2 linked regions of the Martelella endophytica genome follow. The protein of the gene in region 1 binds, or shares a complex with, the protein of each later gene. Links are inferred from orthologs where the notes say so. Each region holds a gene or a part of one and is shown in the gene's direction. Other genes may lie near its edges. The genes, in order: TM49_RS11895 and accD.

Evidence for each region.
Region 2: the proteins of TM49_RS11895 (region 1) and accD are in contact, whole or in part, in a solved structure (PDB 8UXZ), measured with the Escherichia coli proteins. The link is inferred for Martelella endophytica from one-to-one orthologs.

The regions. Positions count from the first base shown.
Region 1 is NZ_CP010803.1:2,615,656-2,623,333, forward strand. The notes cover bases 623-3,534. They hold TM49_RS11895 (acetyl-CoA carboxylase carboxyltransferase subunit alpha), read left to right. Parts: upstream 623-1,557; coding sequence 1,558-2,511; downstream 2,512-3,534. Other genes in these bases: xerD (site-specific tyrosine recombinase XerD), read left to right, coding at 623-1,482; TM49_RS11900 (L,D-transpeptidase family protein), read left to right, coding at 2,663-3,534. In the rest of the region: TM49_RS11885 (shikimate kinase), read right to left, coding at 1-435; more of xerD, read left to right, coding at 532-622; more of TM49_RS11900, read left to right, coding at 3,535-3,907; TM49_RS11905 (sulfurtransferase TusA family protein), read left to right, coding at 3,904-4,161; TM49_RS11910 (CobW family GTP-binding protein), read right to left, coding at 4,138-5,223; TM49_RS11915 (D-alanyl-D-alanine carboxypeptidase family protein), read right to left, coding at 5,237-6,313; TM49_RS11920 (M20 aminoacylase family protein), read left to right, coding at 6,501-7,664. UniProt on the Escherichia coli protein: Component of the acetyl coenzyme A carboxylase (ACC) complex. First, biotin carboxylase catalyzes the carboxylation of biotin on its carrier protein (BCCP) and then the CO(2) group is transferred by the carboxyltransferase to acetyl-CoA to form malonyl-CoA.
Region 2 is NZ_CP010803.1:1,091,683-1,099,436, forward strand. What follows is about bases 4,767-7,754. They hold accD (acetyl-CoA carboxylase, carboxyltransferase subunit beta), read left to right. Parts: upstream 4,767-5,788; coding sequence 5,789-6,721; downstream 6,722-7,754. Other genes in these bases: TM49_RS05030 (hypothetical protein), read left to right, coding at 4,767-4,804; trpA (tryptophan synthase subunit alpha), read left to right, coding at 4,840-5,679; TM49_RS05045 (bifunctional folylpolyglutamate synthase/dihydrofolate synthase), read left to right, coding at 6,876-7,754. Also shown: gyrB (DNA topoisomerase (ATP-hydrolyzing) subunit B), read left to right, coding at 1-292; TM49_RS05005 (nitroreductase family protein), read left to right, coding at 491-1,087; TM49_RS05010 (DUF2852 domain-containing protein), read left to right, coding at 1,248-1,685; TM49_RS05015 (M48 family metallopeptidase), read left to right, coding at 1,824-2,564; TM49_RS05020 (phosphoribosylanthranilate isomerase), read left to right, coding at 2,628-3,290; trpB (tryptophan synthase subunit beta), read left to right, coding at 3,303-4,523; more of TM49_RS05030, read left to right, coding at 4,526-4,766.

The DNA.
Region 1 (7,678 bases):
ATTTTCGGTCTTGAGAAGCGGCCGCGTCTGGCGGCGCTTGACCCGATCCCACAGCGTTTCGAGATCGGCCTTCAGCCACATCGAGAGACCCGAGCGGGCAATCAGCTCGCGGTTGACCGGATTGATGAAGGCGCCGCCACCGGTGGAGACCACGGCCGGACCTTCCGCCAGGATACGCTCGAAGACGCGGGTTTCGAGCGCCCGGAACTCGGGTTCGCCATAGCGGGTGAAGAGTTCCGATACCGTCATCCGCGCGGCCGTCTCGATTTCCTGGTCCGTGTCGATATAGGGAAGGTTAAGCGTGTTGGCGACAAGCTTGCCGATCGCAGTCTTGCCGGCGCCCATGAGACCGACCAGAATCAGGTTGCGGCCCGCGAGGCCGGCAAGTGCCTTTTGACGGAGCCCTGGTTTACCCGAATCTTGTTTTGCGTTCATAGTGCGCCCAATCTGTTCCCGCCACGTATCGGCAAATGTCCATTGGGCGTCAAGACGAGGCGGCGAGAATCGCGGGCTTTCCGGAGGGAAACGGCATTGGCAGAGACGCTTGACCTGTCGGGCGCGCATATCGAGGCATTTCTGGAAATGCTGAGCGCCGAGCGCGGTGCCGCCGGCAATACGCTTGAAGCCTATGAGCGCGACCTCGATGATTTCCGCGAATTTCTCGGCCCCCGCAAGGTGACGGCCGATGCGGCGGCGAGCGCCGATATCTCCGCCTATCTCGGCGACCTCGCGCGCCGCGGCTTTGCCGCCACCTCGCAGGCGCGGCGGCTTTCGGCGCTGCGCCAGTTCTACCGCTTTCTCTATGCGGAGGGTCTCCGCCAGGATGATCCGACCGGTGTCATTGATGGCCCGAAAAAGGCGATGCCGCTGCCGAAGACGCTCTCCGTCGCCGAGGTCGACCGTTTGCTGCGCCAGGCGGAGACGGAAGCCGCCGAGCCCGGCCCCGGCCGGTTTGAACGGTTGCGCATGGCCGCCCTCCTCGAAACGCTTTATGCGAGCGGCATGCGGGTTTCCGAATTGGTGACGCTTCCCGCCTCGGTGCTGAAGCGGAAGGAGCGCTTCCTCACCATTCGTGGCAAGGGCAACAAGGAGCGGGCAGTGCCGCTGTCGCGCCGTGCCATTGCCGCGCTCGAAGCCTTCGATATCGAACGACGGGCGGTCGGTGAGGATGAGGAAAATCCGTACCTGTTTGCCTCCAGAGGGGTTGCCGGCCACCTTTCCCGCCAGGTCTTCGCCCGCGACCTGAAGGGCCTTGCCGCGCGGGCCGGTCTCAAGGCTTCGGCAATCTCGCCGCACGTGCTGCGTCACGCTTTCGCAAGCCATCTGCTGCAGAACGGAGCGGATCTGCGCGCCGTCCAGGAATTGCTCGGTCATGCAGACATATCCACAACGCAGATTTACACGCATGTCCTTGAAGAACGGCTGCGCGAACTCGTGGAAATGCATCACCCCCTTGCAAAAGATGTGAAAAAACGGGATTAAGCGGCACAATATCGTATGGAAGAGCCTCAGGGGACGCGCCCCGGGCATGTCGGACAAACCACGGAAAGTTCGAAAATGTACAGCTATCTCGATTTCGAAAGGCCGATTTCCGATCTTGAAGCCAAGATTATCGAGCTCAAGAAACTCGCTTCCGAAGACGAGAGTATCGACACCACCGAAGAGATTGCCCGGCTGGAGACCCGCGTCAGCGAGGCGATGACCGAGATCTACCAGAAGCTCAATCCGTGGCAGAAGGCGCAGGTCGCCCGCCACCCCCAGCGTCCGCATTTCGTCGATTATGCCAAGCGCCTTTTCACCGATCTCACCACGCTCGCCGGCGACCGGAATTTCGGTGAGGATGCCGCGATCCAGGCCGGCTTTGCCCGGTTCCGCGGCCGCCCCGTCGCCTTCATCGGCGAGGAAAAAGGCCATGACACCAAGAGCCGTCTCAAGCACAATTTCGGCATGCCGCGTCCAGAGGGTTACCGCAAGGCAATCCGCGTCATGGAGCTGGCCGACCGCTTCAACCTGCCGGTCATCTCGCTGATCGATACGCAGGGCGCTTATCCGGGTGTCGGTGCCGAAGAGCGCGGGCAGGCCGAGGCGATCGCGCGTTCGACGCAGATGTGTCTCAGGCTCGGCGTGCCGATGGTCGCGCTGGTCATCGGCGAGGGCATGTCCGGCGGCGCCATCGCGATCGCGGCCGCAAGCCGCGTCTATATGCTCGAACACGCCATTTATTCGGTGATCTCGCCGGAAGGGGCCGCCTCGATCCTGTGGCGCGATTCGACCCGCGCCAAGGAAGCGGCAACCAACATGCGCATTACCGCCCAGGACCTGAAGGGCTTTGGTGTCGTCGATGAAATCATTCCCGAGCCCGTCGGTGGTGCGCACCGCGCGCCGGATACGGTCATCGACGCCTCCGGCGATCAGATCGCCGAAGCGCTCGCCGGTTTCGACGGAATGTCGGCCGAGGAGATCAGGAACGAGCGTCGTCAGAAATTTCTTGCGATCGGCCGTAACCTCTGACGCGTGGAGCCTGTGCGCATTTCCTCGGGCGCGGTTGCAGACCGGACAAGAAAGAGTTAACGGTTTCTTGACGGTTATTGTTCCAGTATAGTCGCGAAGGCGCCGTGCCGGAAGCAGGGCGCCGCGAGGGAAAATCCGGCAGGTTCGATCCATGCGTTTGCGAATGATAGCCCCGATTGTATTCGCCGGTCTGGCGTTGACGGGGTGCAACAGCTTCTTTGACAGCACCGATTTTGCCACCGTGCAGGACAAGATGAACTATGCCCTGCCGTCGCCGGTCGTCGCCCGCATGACCGCGAAGAACATGGACAAGTACGCCCCGATTACAATCCGGATCTTCAAGGAGGAGGGTATCCTCGAAATCTGGAAGCAGAAGCGCGACGGTACCTACGGCGAGCTGGAATCCTACGAAATCTGCGCCTGGTCCGGCTCGCTGGGGCCGAAGAAGAAAGAGGGCGACCGACAGGCGCCCGAGGGCTTCTATCCGCTGTCGCAGGGCCTGCTGAACCCCTATTCGCAGTATTTCCTGGCGATCAACACGGGGTATCCGAACCGTTACGACCGCGCCAACCAGTTCACCGGCTCGGATCTGATGATCCACGGTGCCTGCTCCTCGCGCGGCTGCTATTCGATGACCGACGAGCAGATCCTGGAAATCTTCGCCTTCGCCCGTGACGCCTTCAAGGGCGGCCAGCAGTCGATCATGCTGCAGGCCTATCCGTTCCGCATGACCGCCGAGAACATGGCCCGCCATCGCTATAACGACAACTATCCGTTCTGGCAGATGCTGAAGGAAGGCTACGACTATTTCGACGTCACCCATGTGGTGCCCGATGTCGACGTTTGCGGCGGTCGCTACGTCTTCAACAAGGACCCGGTCAACGGCGCTGCGATCGCTTCCGATCAGTCCTGCCCGGTGATGACATCGAATGTGCCGGCGAGCCAGGTGGCGCTGCTGACCGAGTACAAGTCCAAATACATGACCGACTTTGACAAGGCGCTGTCCAAGGACGATGGCCGTGTCTGGATCGATCCGACCGAAGCCGAGCGCAAGGCGCTGGTCGCCGACACCCGGCCGGACCCGATGGATGCGCTCTACCAGCCGACGGGACCGTCGCTTGAAGCCGGCCGCTTCGTTTCGCTCGAGCAATACCGCATCGCCAAGTATGGTGCGGTGGACGTGCCCGACACGATCGACACCGCGACCCAGACCGCAGCCATTCCGCCGGCGTCCGACGCGGGAGCGGCCGTTGCCTCGGCGGCTCAGCCGGTGCCGGCACCTGCCGATCTGCCTGTCGCCGTTGCGGATGTTCCGATCCCCGAGCGCAGCCCGATCACGGCCTATGCCGAACCCGAACCGGTGAAGGAAAGCAAGCCGTTCTGGAAATTCTGGTGACGCAGGCCACGCGCCGCTACGACCTCAGGGGACTGAAATGTCCTTTGCCGGCGCTGAAGACCGGCCGGCGCCTCGCCGGGCTGAAGCCGGGTGACGTTCTCGAGGTCGAAACCACCGATCCGCTCGCCATTATCGACATTCCCCACCTTTGCCAGCAGCAGGGCCATGTCCTGCTGGCTTCGGAAGAAACGGCAACCGGTCACCGGTTCACGATCGAGCGCGGCGCGGTATTAACGTCTGAAGCCGAAGGCTGAGAGCGGGTTTTCCTCCAGCGCCGCGCGGTCGGGCCTGTCGATGCCGGGCCGGCCCGTGAAGGCGGCAAAGAGCTCGCTCACCGGCGCTTCAGGCAGGTCGCGGGTGATGACGACGATCCGTGTCAGTCCCTCGCTTCCCGGTGGCCAGGCCTCAAGCCTCGACGGCGGATAGACCATGTCGCGCACGCCATGGACGACCAGCGGCCGGGCCATGCCCTCAACCGCGACGACGCCTTTCAGCCGCAACAGCCGGTCACCATGATTTGCGGCCAGCCGATGCTGGAAGGCTTCGATAGCGCCCGGTGCAAGCGGACGGTCGGCGGCAAGGGCAAAAGCGCGGATATGCTCGTCATGGCGATTGACGTCATGGTGATGGTGATGATGGGCGGGCTCTGCCGAAAGCCAGTCGCCGACAGCATCCGGCTTGCGCGCAAGATCGAACAGGCCGGCAGCCAGCAGGCCCGGCCGCACGGCTTCGCCATCCGCCACATCGACGATCTTTGCCATCGGGTTCAGCGCCGTCAGCCTGTCCTGCAGCGCGTTTGTCTGTTCTGCCGATGCGATATCGGTTTTGGTCAGCACGATGCGATCGGCCACGGCGGCCTGGCGCACAGCCTCGATATGGCCGTCGAGCGTTGCGAGGCCGGCGAGCGCATCGACGAGCGTCACCACACCATCGATCCGGAAGCTTGCGGCAATGGCCGGATGCGCCATCACCGCCTGCAGGACCGGCACGGGGTCGGCAAGGCCGGTGGTCTCGATGATCACCCGGCCGACCGGCCTGACCCTTTCGGTCTGCACCGCGTCCAGAAGGTTGGCGAGCGTGTCGATCAGTTCACCGCGCACCGAGCAGCACAGGCAGCCGTTCGAGAGCTCGATGATGCCGTCGCCGGCGCTTTCGACGAGAAGATGGTCGATGCCGATCTCGCCGAACTCATTGATGATCACCGCCGCATCCGACAGTGCCGGGTCACGCAAGAGCCTGTTGATGAGTGTGGACTTGCCGGCGCCGAGAAAGCCGGTGACGATCGATACGGGAATGGGGTGGGGTAACTGATACATGCATTTGAACCTGTCACTGCACCGGCCGCGCATAGGGCAGCGGCACGATGGTGAGACTGTCGAGTGTGCTGGAGGCCATTTCCGTGTCGTTCGGCAGGCGGAAGGCGTCGACCGTGGCAAAGTCATCCGGAATCGGCTTCAGATAGGGCGAGTTGAGCACATAGTCGCCGTCCTCGTCGATCAGGCCCGCCTTGGCTTCCATTGCAGCCTGCGAACAGGTTGAGGAGGTGATGTCGGCGACAGCGGCGTCCACCGGTTCCGTCGGCAGATAGCCGGAGATCAGCGGCCCGTTGCGTTCGGTCGTGGTGAGGCCGGCCTGCAGCAGCTTGGCGGAAAGCTCCGCGCGCTCGGGAATGGTCATGGTTCCGAGCGCCACGACGACCACGGCTTTGCCATCGCGGGTCGCCGTGGAGACCTGGTTGTAGCCGGAGGCGCAGACATAGCCGGTCTTCATGCCCGTCGCGCCATCGAAGTTGCCGATCAGCAGGTTGGTGTTGCGGTAGCGGCCGCTGTTGCTGGCGATGCCCGGGATCTTGAAATAATAGAGATATTCCGGAAAGTCCCGTTCGATCGCAAGCGCCAGGACCGCCATGTCGCGGGCGGTCGTATATTGGCCGGGCTGCGGATTGCTCATCGAGGACATGCCGTTTGCATTGACGAAATGGGTGTCGGCCATGCCGAGCTTCGCCGCTGTCGCATTCATGCGCTGGATGAAGACATCACGGCCGCCAGGAGAGCTTTCGGCCAGAGCGCGTGCAGCGTCATTGGCGGAATGGACGAGCATCATCTTCAAGGCGGAGTCGAGTGTGACGCGCGCGCCCGGCGCGAAATACATTTTCGTGGCAGGCTCGTTGGCGGCGGCGGCCGAAAAAGTGACGACCGAATTCTTGTCGAGAAGCCCGGCCTTGATGTCGGAAAAGGCAAGATAGGCGCTCATCAGCTTGGTGAGAGACGCCGGGTACCAGCGCCGGAAGGGCTCTTCGGCAAACAGCACGCGATCGGTATTCGCGTCGACGACGATATAGGGATTGGCCGCGGCCTTTCCCGCAAAGCCGGACGCGAGCGCGGCCGCAAGCGCGAGAGCCGCCATGGTGAACGCTCTTCTCCGGTTGCCCGCTATCGAGGTATGCTGAAACACGAATCTGTCTCCACTTGCCTGCCGTCCGTTATCCATATACCCCTTGTGCAACAGGACCGGTTCGCTCCGGCCCGCCGCTCCCTAATAGGGTTCTAGCGCGTTTTACATGGAATTCTAAAAAAATGCAGGGGTATGCTTAATGCCATTGTTGAACTCTGCCGTGAAGCTCCAGGAGGAGGCTCGAGACTGGCGGCGGCACCTTCACCAATATCCGGAGCTGCTTTATGACGTCGACGGCACGGCGGCCTTCATAGCAGAGAAATTGCGGTCATTTGGTGTCGATGAGGTCGTCGAGGGGATTGGTCGTACAGGCGTTGTCGGACTGATCCGCGGCCGCGGCGAGGGCGGCCGGGTGATCGGACTGCGCGCCGACATGGATGCGCTTCCGCTGGTCGAGAAGAGCGGCAAGGCATGGGCGTCGACGGTCAATGGCCGGATGCATGCCTGCGGCCATGACGGCCACATGGCGATGCTGCTCGGCGCTGCAAAGCACCTTGCCGAGACCCGCAACTTCAAGGGCGCCGTCGCCCTGATCTTCCAGCCCGCCGAAGAGGGCGGCGCCGGCGGCAAGGCGATGATCGACGACGGTCTGATGGAGCGTTTTGCCATCGACGAGATCTATGGCATGCACAATTTTCCGGGCCGTCCGGTCGGCACATTCGCGATCCGTCCGGGCCCGATCATGGCCGCGACCGACGAATTCCGCATCATTGTCAGGGGCCAGGGCGGCCACGCGGCCCAACCGGACAAGACCATCGATCCGCTGCTGATCGGCAGCCAGATCGTCCAGGCGCTGCAGGTGATCGTCTCGCGCAACATCGGCCCGGTGACGCCGCTGGTCGTCTCCGTCACGGAATTTCACGCCGGCTTTGCCCACAACATCATCCCCGACGACGCCGAGCTCGGCGGCACGGTGCGTTCCTTCACGCCCGAAAGCCGCGACCTTGCCGAGGCACGGATCGGTGCGATCGCAACCGGCATTGCAGCCGCCCATGGCGCAGAGGCCGAGCTTCGCTATCACCGCAACTATCCGCCGACCGTCAATCACCCGGACGAGACGCTTCATGCTGCTGCGGCCGCCATCGATGTTGCCGGCGAGGCATCGGTCGATACCGATTTTGCCCCGTGGACGGCCGCCGAGGATTTTTCCTACATGCTGGAGGCCCGTCCCGGCGCCTTCATCATGCTCGGAAACGGCGATACCGCGGGCCTGCACAATCCCGCCTACGATTTCGACGACGAGGCGCTGCCCTACGGCATATCCTACTGGGTGCGCCTCGCGGAAAGCCGGCTCTCCGCCTGAAAAACACCGGAACA
Region 2 (7,754 bases), 1.5 Mb from region 1 along the record:
GCGCAAGAATGGCGACCTCACCATCTTCGGCCCCCGCGCCATGCTGGAAGCCGTGTTCGAGGCCGGCCGTCGCGGCCTGACCATGCAGCGCTACAAGGGCCTTGGCGAGATGAATGCCGAGCAGCTTTGGGAGACCACGATGGACCCGAATGTCCGCTCGCTGCTGCAGGTCAAGGTCGCCGATGCCACCAGCGCCGACGGGCTGTTCTCCCGCCTGATGGGCGACGAGGTGGAACCGCGCCGCGACTTCATCCAGGACAACGCGCTTTCGGTCGCAAACCTCGATATCTGACGGGCACCGCACCGATGAATATTCAGGAAGGCGGCATCTCGCGATGCCGCCTTTCTTGTTTCATTGCTGGCGGAACCGTCTCGGCAAAGCTTGGCGCCTTTACGCTGGAGGCCTATATCTGGCGGGTCACTTTCCTGCAGAATGGCGCCGCCCGGTGCGCCGGCCCTGTCTCGCTTTCATTGCGCAAAGGCATTTTTCATGACCGACTCCAACCACCGCCATTCCGAATATCCGATCGACCCGCTGTTTCTGAACCGCTGGGCGCCGCGCGCCTTTGATGGCCAGCCCATGCCGAAAGCGGACTTTCTCACCATCCTCGATGCCGCCCATTGGGCGCCCTCTTCGGGCAACGGCCAGCCATGGCGGTTCGTCTATGCGCTGCGCGGTACGGATGGCTTCGATGATGCCGTCGGGCTGCTGATGGATGGCAACCAGGTCTGGGCGGGAAATGCCTCGGCACTGGTCTTCGTCATTTCACACGCCAAGCGGAAAAGCCGGGACGGCACTCTTGTCGACAACGCAACGCATGCCTTCGACAGCGGTGCGGCCTGGATGGCGGCGGCCCTGCAGGCCAAGCTGATGGGTTACGAGACCCATGGCATGGCCGGCATCCACAAGGACAGGATCGCGGAGCATTACGGCATTCCCGCCGACTACGCGGTCAACATGGCCTTCGTCGTCGGCAAATATGGCCACAAGGAAACCCTGCCCAAACCGCTTCGCGAACGCGAGGTGCAGAGCACACGCAAGGCACTGGCCGAGGTCGCATTCGAGGGCAGTTTCACGGCGGATTGATCTCTCATTTGGCAAAACTGATCGCCATTTCCAAATTTCGCCTTGTTTGACATGAATCATCCAAGCACTTCCGATTTACACTTGAAGCCAAACCTTGGGATTTCCATATCGTGATCATCGGCGGTTTGTTTCGCCGAAGTAAAGCGAGGAAGAGACTGAGATGAACGAGACCGCATTGCTGCGTCCGGCGTGGACGCCACTTACGATCGCGCTGATGGTCGTCGGGTTTATCGTTTTCTGGCCGCTCGGGCTGGTCATGCTCGCCTACATCATCTGGGGCGATCGGCTGAACATGAACCGCAGCGAATGGAAGCGTTCCGCGGGCCGTGCGTTCGGCTCCTGCCGCCGCAGCATGAAGGATAGCATGCGACAGGCCGACGATCGTATGTCGTCGACCGGCAACGCCGCCTTCGATGAGTGGCGTCGCAGCGAGATGCAGCGCATCGACGAAGAGCGGCGCAAGCTCGACGAGATGCGTGCTGAATTCGACCGCTACACGGACGAGCTCAGGAAGGCGCGCGACCGTGAGGAATTCGACCGCTTCATGCGGGAGCGCAACAACACCGGCTTCGGCGGCACCCCTGCGCCGGAAGCATAAGAGTGAAGACACTTACGACGGTTTGACCTCCGTTAGGTTCCCGGCATTGCCTTTCCCCCAGGGCGGTGCCGGTTTTTTTGTGCGGTTTTGGCCCGGCAATGCTGGCGCAACGCCGCCAATGGCTGTACCGCTTCACTCATGAAATTCCTCAAACGACCCCGGACCGCGGAAGACAAGAGCGTGATCGAGCTTGGCGAGCGGCGCCTGCCGCTGACCGTGCGCACCAATGCGCGCGCCCGGCGGATGACGCTGAAGATCGAGCCCGGCGGACACGGCGTCAGCCTCACCGTGCCGCCGGGCCTCGCCCGCCACGAGGTCGACGGCTTCCTGCGCCGCCATCACGACTGGCTCATGGACCGCGTCGGCCGGCTAGCCGATCGCGGCATCACGGTCGAGGACGGCTGTAGCTTGCCGGTGCTTGGCGAGCCGCATGTCGTGCGCCACAGCGGCCGCCTCAGGGGCCTCACCGAAAGCCGTGTGGAGGATGGCGTGCGGGTCCTGCTTGTCAGCGGGCCGCCGGAGGCGACCGGCCGGCGTGTCGCAGAGCATCTGAAGAAAGAGGCAAAGCGCATCCTGACCGATCGCGCCGCCTTCCACGCCGCTGCCAGCGGCAAGGCCTTCAAGACGATCACCTTCAAGGATACCCGCAGCCGCTGGGGCTCGTGTTCTTCGGCCGGAAATCTCAATTTCTCGTGGCGCCTTGCCATGGCACCGCCCTATGTCATTGACTATCTTGCAGCTCATGAGGTCGCGCATCTGACGGAGATGAACCACGGGCCGCGCTTCTGGGCGCTTTGCCGCAAGCTTTGCCCGCGCACCGAGGAAGCGCGCGCCTGGCTGAAGGCCGAGGGTTCATTCCTGCATGCCGTCCGGTTCTGAGGGCCGGCAAAACGTGAAGATGAGGCGGTCGCGACTGACGCGACGATATGATAAGAAACGGACATGAAACGGCCAGACATCAAGATTTGCGGCATTTCGCGCACCGAGACCCTCGACCACGTCATCCGGCGCGGCGCGAGCCATGTGGGCTTCATCTTCTTCGAGAAGAGCCCGCGCCATGTCGAGCCTGATGTCGCCGCCGACCTGATCGCCCATGTCCGCGGCCGGGCAAAGACGGTGGCCGTCACCGTGAATGCCGATAACGACCTGCTTGAGGAAATCGTCTACGCGGCGCGCCCCGACATGCTGCAGCTCCATGGCCATGAAAGCGCCGAGCGGGTGGTGACGGTCAAGGCGCTGTTCGGCCTTCCGGTGATCAAGGCGCTTTCGGTGCGCAGCGAAGCCGACCTTGCCATGATCGAGGAATATCGCGGTGTCGCCGATCGAATGCTGCTCGATGCCAAGCCGCCGGCCGGTGCCGACCTTCCCGGCGGAAACGGCGTTACCTTTGATTGGCGCTTGCTTGAAGCCATGGACCCGACTATCCCTTATTTCCTGTCCGGCGGGCTGAATTCCGAAAATGTCGCCGAGGCGCTTGCCGTCACGGGTGCGCCAGGGCTCGACATGTCGTCTGGCGTCGAAAGCGCGCCCGGCATCAAGGACCCCGCCCGGATCGATGCCTTTTTTGATGCTGTCGAAGCGGCTCTGTCGCTGAAGACGGCCTGATGGAGAATGATCGTGAACGAGACGCCGAAACCGAATTCCTTCCGATCCGGACCTGACGACAGCGGCCTCTTCGGCATTTTCGGCGGCCGCTTCGTCGCCGAAACGCTGATGCCGCTCATCCTCGACCTTGAGGCCGAATGGGAAAAGGCGAAGAACGATCCGGCCTTCCAGGCGGAGCTCAAATCGCTCGGCAAGCACTATATCGGCCGGCCGAGCCCGATCTATTACGCCGAGCGGCTTTCCGAGCATCTCGGCGGCGCCAAGATCTATTTCAAGCGCGAGGAGCTGAACCACACCGGCTCGCACAAGATCAACAACTGCATCGGCCAGATCCTGCTCGCCAAGCGCATGGGCAAGACCCGGATCATTGCCGAGACCGGTGCCGGCCAGCACGGCGTGGCGTCTGCCACCGTCGCCGCCCGCTTCGGCCTGCCCTGCGTCGTCTACATGGGCGCCACCGATGTCGAGCGCCAGGCGCCGAACGTGTTCCGCATGAAGCTGCTTGGTGCAGAGGTGAAGCCTGTGACGGCCGGCCACGGCACGCTGAAGGACGCGATGAACGAGGCGTTGCGCGACTGGGTCACCAATGTCGAGGACACCTATTACCTGATCGGCACGGCCGCCGGCCCGCATCCCTATCCGGAAATGGTGCGCGACTTCCAGTCGGTGATCGGCACGGAAGCCCGCGAACAGATCCTCGAGGCCGAAGGCCGGCTGCCGGATCTCGTCATCGCTGCCGTGGGCGGCGGTTCGAACGCGATCGGCATCTTCCATCCCTTCCTCGATGACGCCGATGTCAAGATCGTCGGTGTCGAGGCCGGCGGGCGCGGGCTCAATGGCGAGGAACACTGCGCCTCGCTGACGGCCGGCTCGCCTGGCGTGCTGCATGGCAACCGCACCTATCTGCTGCAGAACGAGGACGGCCAGATCAAGGAAGGTCACTCGATTTCGGCCGGCCTCGACTATCCGGGCATCGGCCCGGAGCACTCCTGGCTCAACGATATCGGTCGCGTCGACTATGTGCCGATCCTCGACGACGAGGCGCTGGAGGCATTCCAGCTGATGACGAGGCTCGAAGGCATCATTCCGGCGCTTGAGGCAAGCCACGCGATCGCCGAAATCGTCAAGCGCGCGCCGCAGATGGGCAAGGACGAGATCATCCTCGCCAATCTTTCCGGCCGCGGCGACAAGGACGTGCATACCGTGGGCAAGCTTCTCGGCATGGAGATGTAAGCATGTCGCGGGAGGAAACCATCGAGGAGATGGCCGAACTCGCGGAAGCGCTGTTCGAAATCATCGAGGAAGAAGACGGCACCAAGGACGAGCTCAGGCGCGCCGTGATCGAGGGGCTGGCGCATCAGAACCTGTTCAATATCGAGCTTGTCGCCGCGCTGAACACGCTCGCATCCGGTGGCAACGCCACGGCCGAGATCGACAGCCTCGTCCTGAACATGAAGGCGGTGCACAAGTCGCTGGTCAAGGCGATCACGGCCTGGTCGGAAGCAGACGAGTAGACGGAATTCGCATCGAAGATGCCACGGAGTTGAGTATGACCGAACGTATGGAAAAACGCTTTGCCGCATTGAAGGCCGAGGGCCGGCCGGCGCTGATCACCTATTTCATGGGCGGCGATCCGGATTTCGACACCTCGCTTCAGATCATGAAGGCGCTGCCAAAGGCGGGCGCGGATGTGATCGAGCTTGGCATGCCATTTTCCGATCCGATGGCAGATGGCCCCGCGATCCAGATGGCCGGCCTGAGGGCACTGAAGGGTGGCCAGACGCTGGTGAAGACCCTCGACCTCGCCCGGCAATTCCGCAAGACCGACGCCGATACGCCGATCGTGATGATGGGCTATTACAATCCGATCTATATCCATGGCGTCGACGCCTTCATCGAAGATGCGCTCGATGCCGGCATTGACGGCCTGATCATCGTCGACCTGCCGCCGGAGATGGATGAGGAACTCTGCACCCCGGCGCTGGCCAAGGGCCTGAACTTCATTCGCCTGGCCACGCCGACGACGGATGAAAAGCGCCTGCCGACGGTGCTGAACAATACGTCGGGCTTCGTCTACTATGTCTCGATGAACGGCATCACCGGCTCGGCGCTGCCGGATACCTCGAAGATCGGCGCCGCTGTCGCCCGCATCAAGGCGCATACGGACCTGCCGGTCTGCGTCGGCTTTGGCGTCAAGACGGCGGAGCATGCGCGCATCATCGGCGCGGCGGCCGATGGCGTTGTTGTCGGTACCGCGGTGGTCAACCAGATTGCCGGCAGCCTCGATGCGAACGGCAAGGGCGGCAAGGACACGGTTGATGCGGTGGCCACTTTCGTGCGTGGGCTCTCGAGTGGCGTGCGTGACGCCCGGCTTGCGGCGGCGGAGTAAATCTGGCACACGGCAGGCCATTGATGCACGGCGGCGGGGATCCCGCTGTCGCGTGCGTAGATAAAAGAAGCATTTCCGTCGCGAGACGGCAAAGCAGGAGGTTCTTTTGGTGAACTGGATTACAAATTACGTTCGGCCGCGGATCAATTCCATGTTCGGCCGCCGTGAGGTTCCCGAGAATTTGTGGATCAAGTGCCCCGAGACAGGGGCCATGGTGTTTCACACGGACCTCGAGGAAAACAAGTGGGTCATCCCCTCCTCCGGCTTCCATATGAAGATGCCGGCGCGCGCGCGGCTTGCCGATCTCTTCGATGGCGGCGTCTACGAGGACCTGCCGCAGCCGAAGGTGGCGCAGGACCCGCTGAAGTTCCGCGATTCCAAGAAATATGCCGACCGTCTGAAGGAAAATCGGGCGAAGACCGACCAGGAAGACACGATCATCGCCGGCATCGGCGAATTGCAGGGTCTGAAACTCGTCGGCGTCGTCCATGAGTTCAAGTTTCTCGGTGGTTCGCTGGGCATGGCTGCCGGCGAGGCGATCATCCAGGCCTTCGACCGTGCGCTTGCCGAAAAATGCCCTCTGGTGATCTTCCCGGCATCGGGCGGCGCGCGCATGCAAGAAGGCATCCTGTCGCTGATGCAGATGCCGCGCGTGACCGTGATGGTGGAAATGATGCGCGAGGCGAGCCTGCCCTATATCGTCGTGCTCACCAATCCGACAACGGGCGGCGTTTCCGCTTCCTACGCGATGCTGGGTGATCTGCACATTGCCGAACCCGGCGCGGAGATCGGCTTTGCCGGCCGCCGTGTCATCGAGCAGACGATCCGCGAACAGCTTCCGGACGGCTTCCAGACGGCGGAATATCTCCTCGACCACGGCATGGTCGACATGGTGGTCAAGCGTCACGATATCCCCGCCACGCTGGCGCGGGTGCTGAAGATCATGACCGGCGTGCCCGGCACGGCCGCCAGCGCACTGCTTGAGCCGCCGCATCACCCGGTCCCGGCGGAAGCGGGCGCCGAAGTGCCCGCCGCCCCCTGAACCGGGCCGCCCTTCCCGGCTGCCGGCGGCGTTCCGGCAGCAAGAAACCACGCAACGCCGGATAGCCGGGCGCCGGCAGCCCGGGCCACACGGCCCGGCGAAAGTGCCGCAGCAGATCAGCGGCGCTGCCTCGCGCCCGGAAACTGGAAACACCATGCCTGACCAATCATTCGGCGCCGCCGAGCGGGTCATCGAACACCTGCTTCAGCTCCATCCCAAGGGCATCGACCTTTCGCTCGACAGGATCGCCGTGCTCCTTGCCAAGCTCGGCAATCCGCATCTGTCGCTGCCGCCCGTTATCCACATTGCGGGCACCAACGGCAAGGGCTCGGCAAGCGCCTTTTCGCGCGCGCTGCTGGAGGCGGCGGGGCTGTCCGTTCATGTCCATTCCTCCCCCCACCTCGTCCACTGGCACGAGCGCTTCCGCATCGGTGGGCCCGGCGGCGCCAGCGCTTTTGTCGATGATGCTCTCCTCGCCGAAACCCTGCGCCGTGTCGAAGCGGCGAATGCCGGTGTCAAGGCGACGGTGTTCGAGCTGCTGACGGCCGCGGCCTTCGTGCTGTTTGCCGATATTCCAGCCGACGCGGTCATTCTCGAAGTCGGCCTCGGTGGCCGTTTCGACGCGACCAACATCATCGAAAAGCCCGCGGTTTCGGTCGTCATGCCGATCTCGCTCGATCATCAGGCCTATCTCGGCGACAAGGTCGAGCTGATTGCCGCGGAAAAGGCGGGGATCATGAAACCTGGCGTGCCGGTGGTCATCGGCCAGCAGGATTTTGAGGCTGCCGAAGAGGTGCTGATTGCCACCGCCGACCGGCTCGGCTGTCCGCTGCATCTCTACGGGCAGGATTTTTCCGCGCATGAGGAGCATGGCCGGCTGGTCTATCAGGATGGCGATGGCCTGCTCGATCTGCCGCTGCCGGCCCTGCCCGGTCGCCACCAGTATGCCAATGCGGCGGCGGCGATCGCGGCGGTCAAGGCTGCCGGATTTTCGGTCGACGAGCATGCTGTCGAACAGGCGATGCTGAACGTG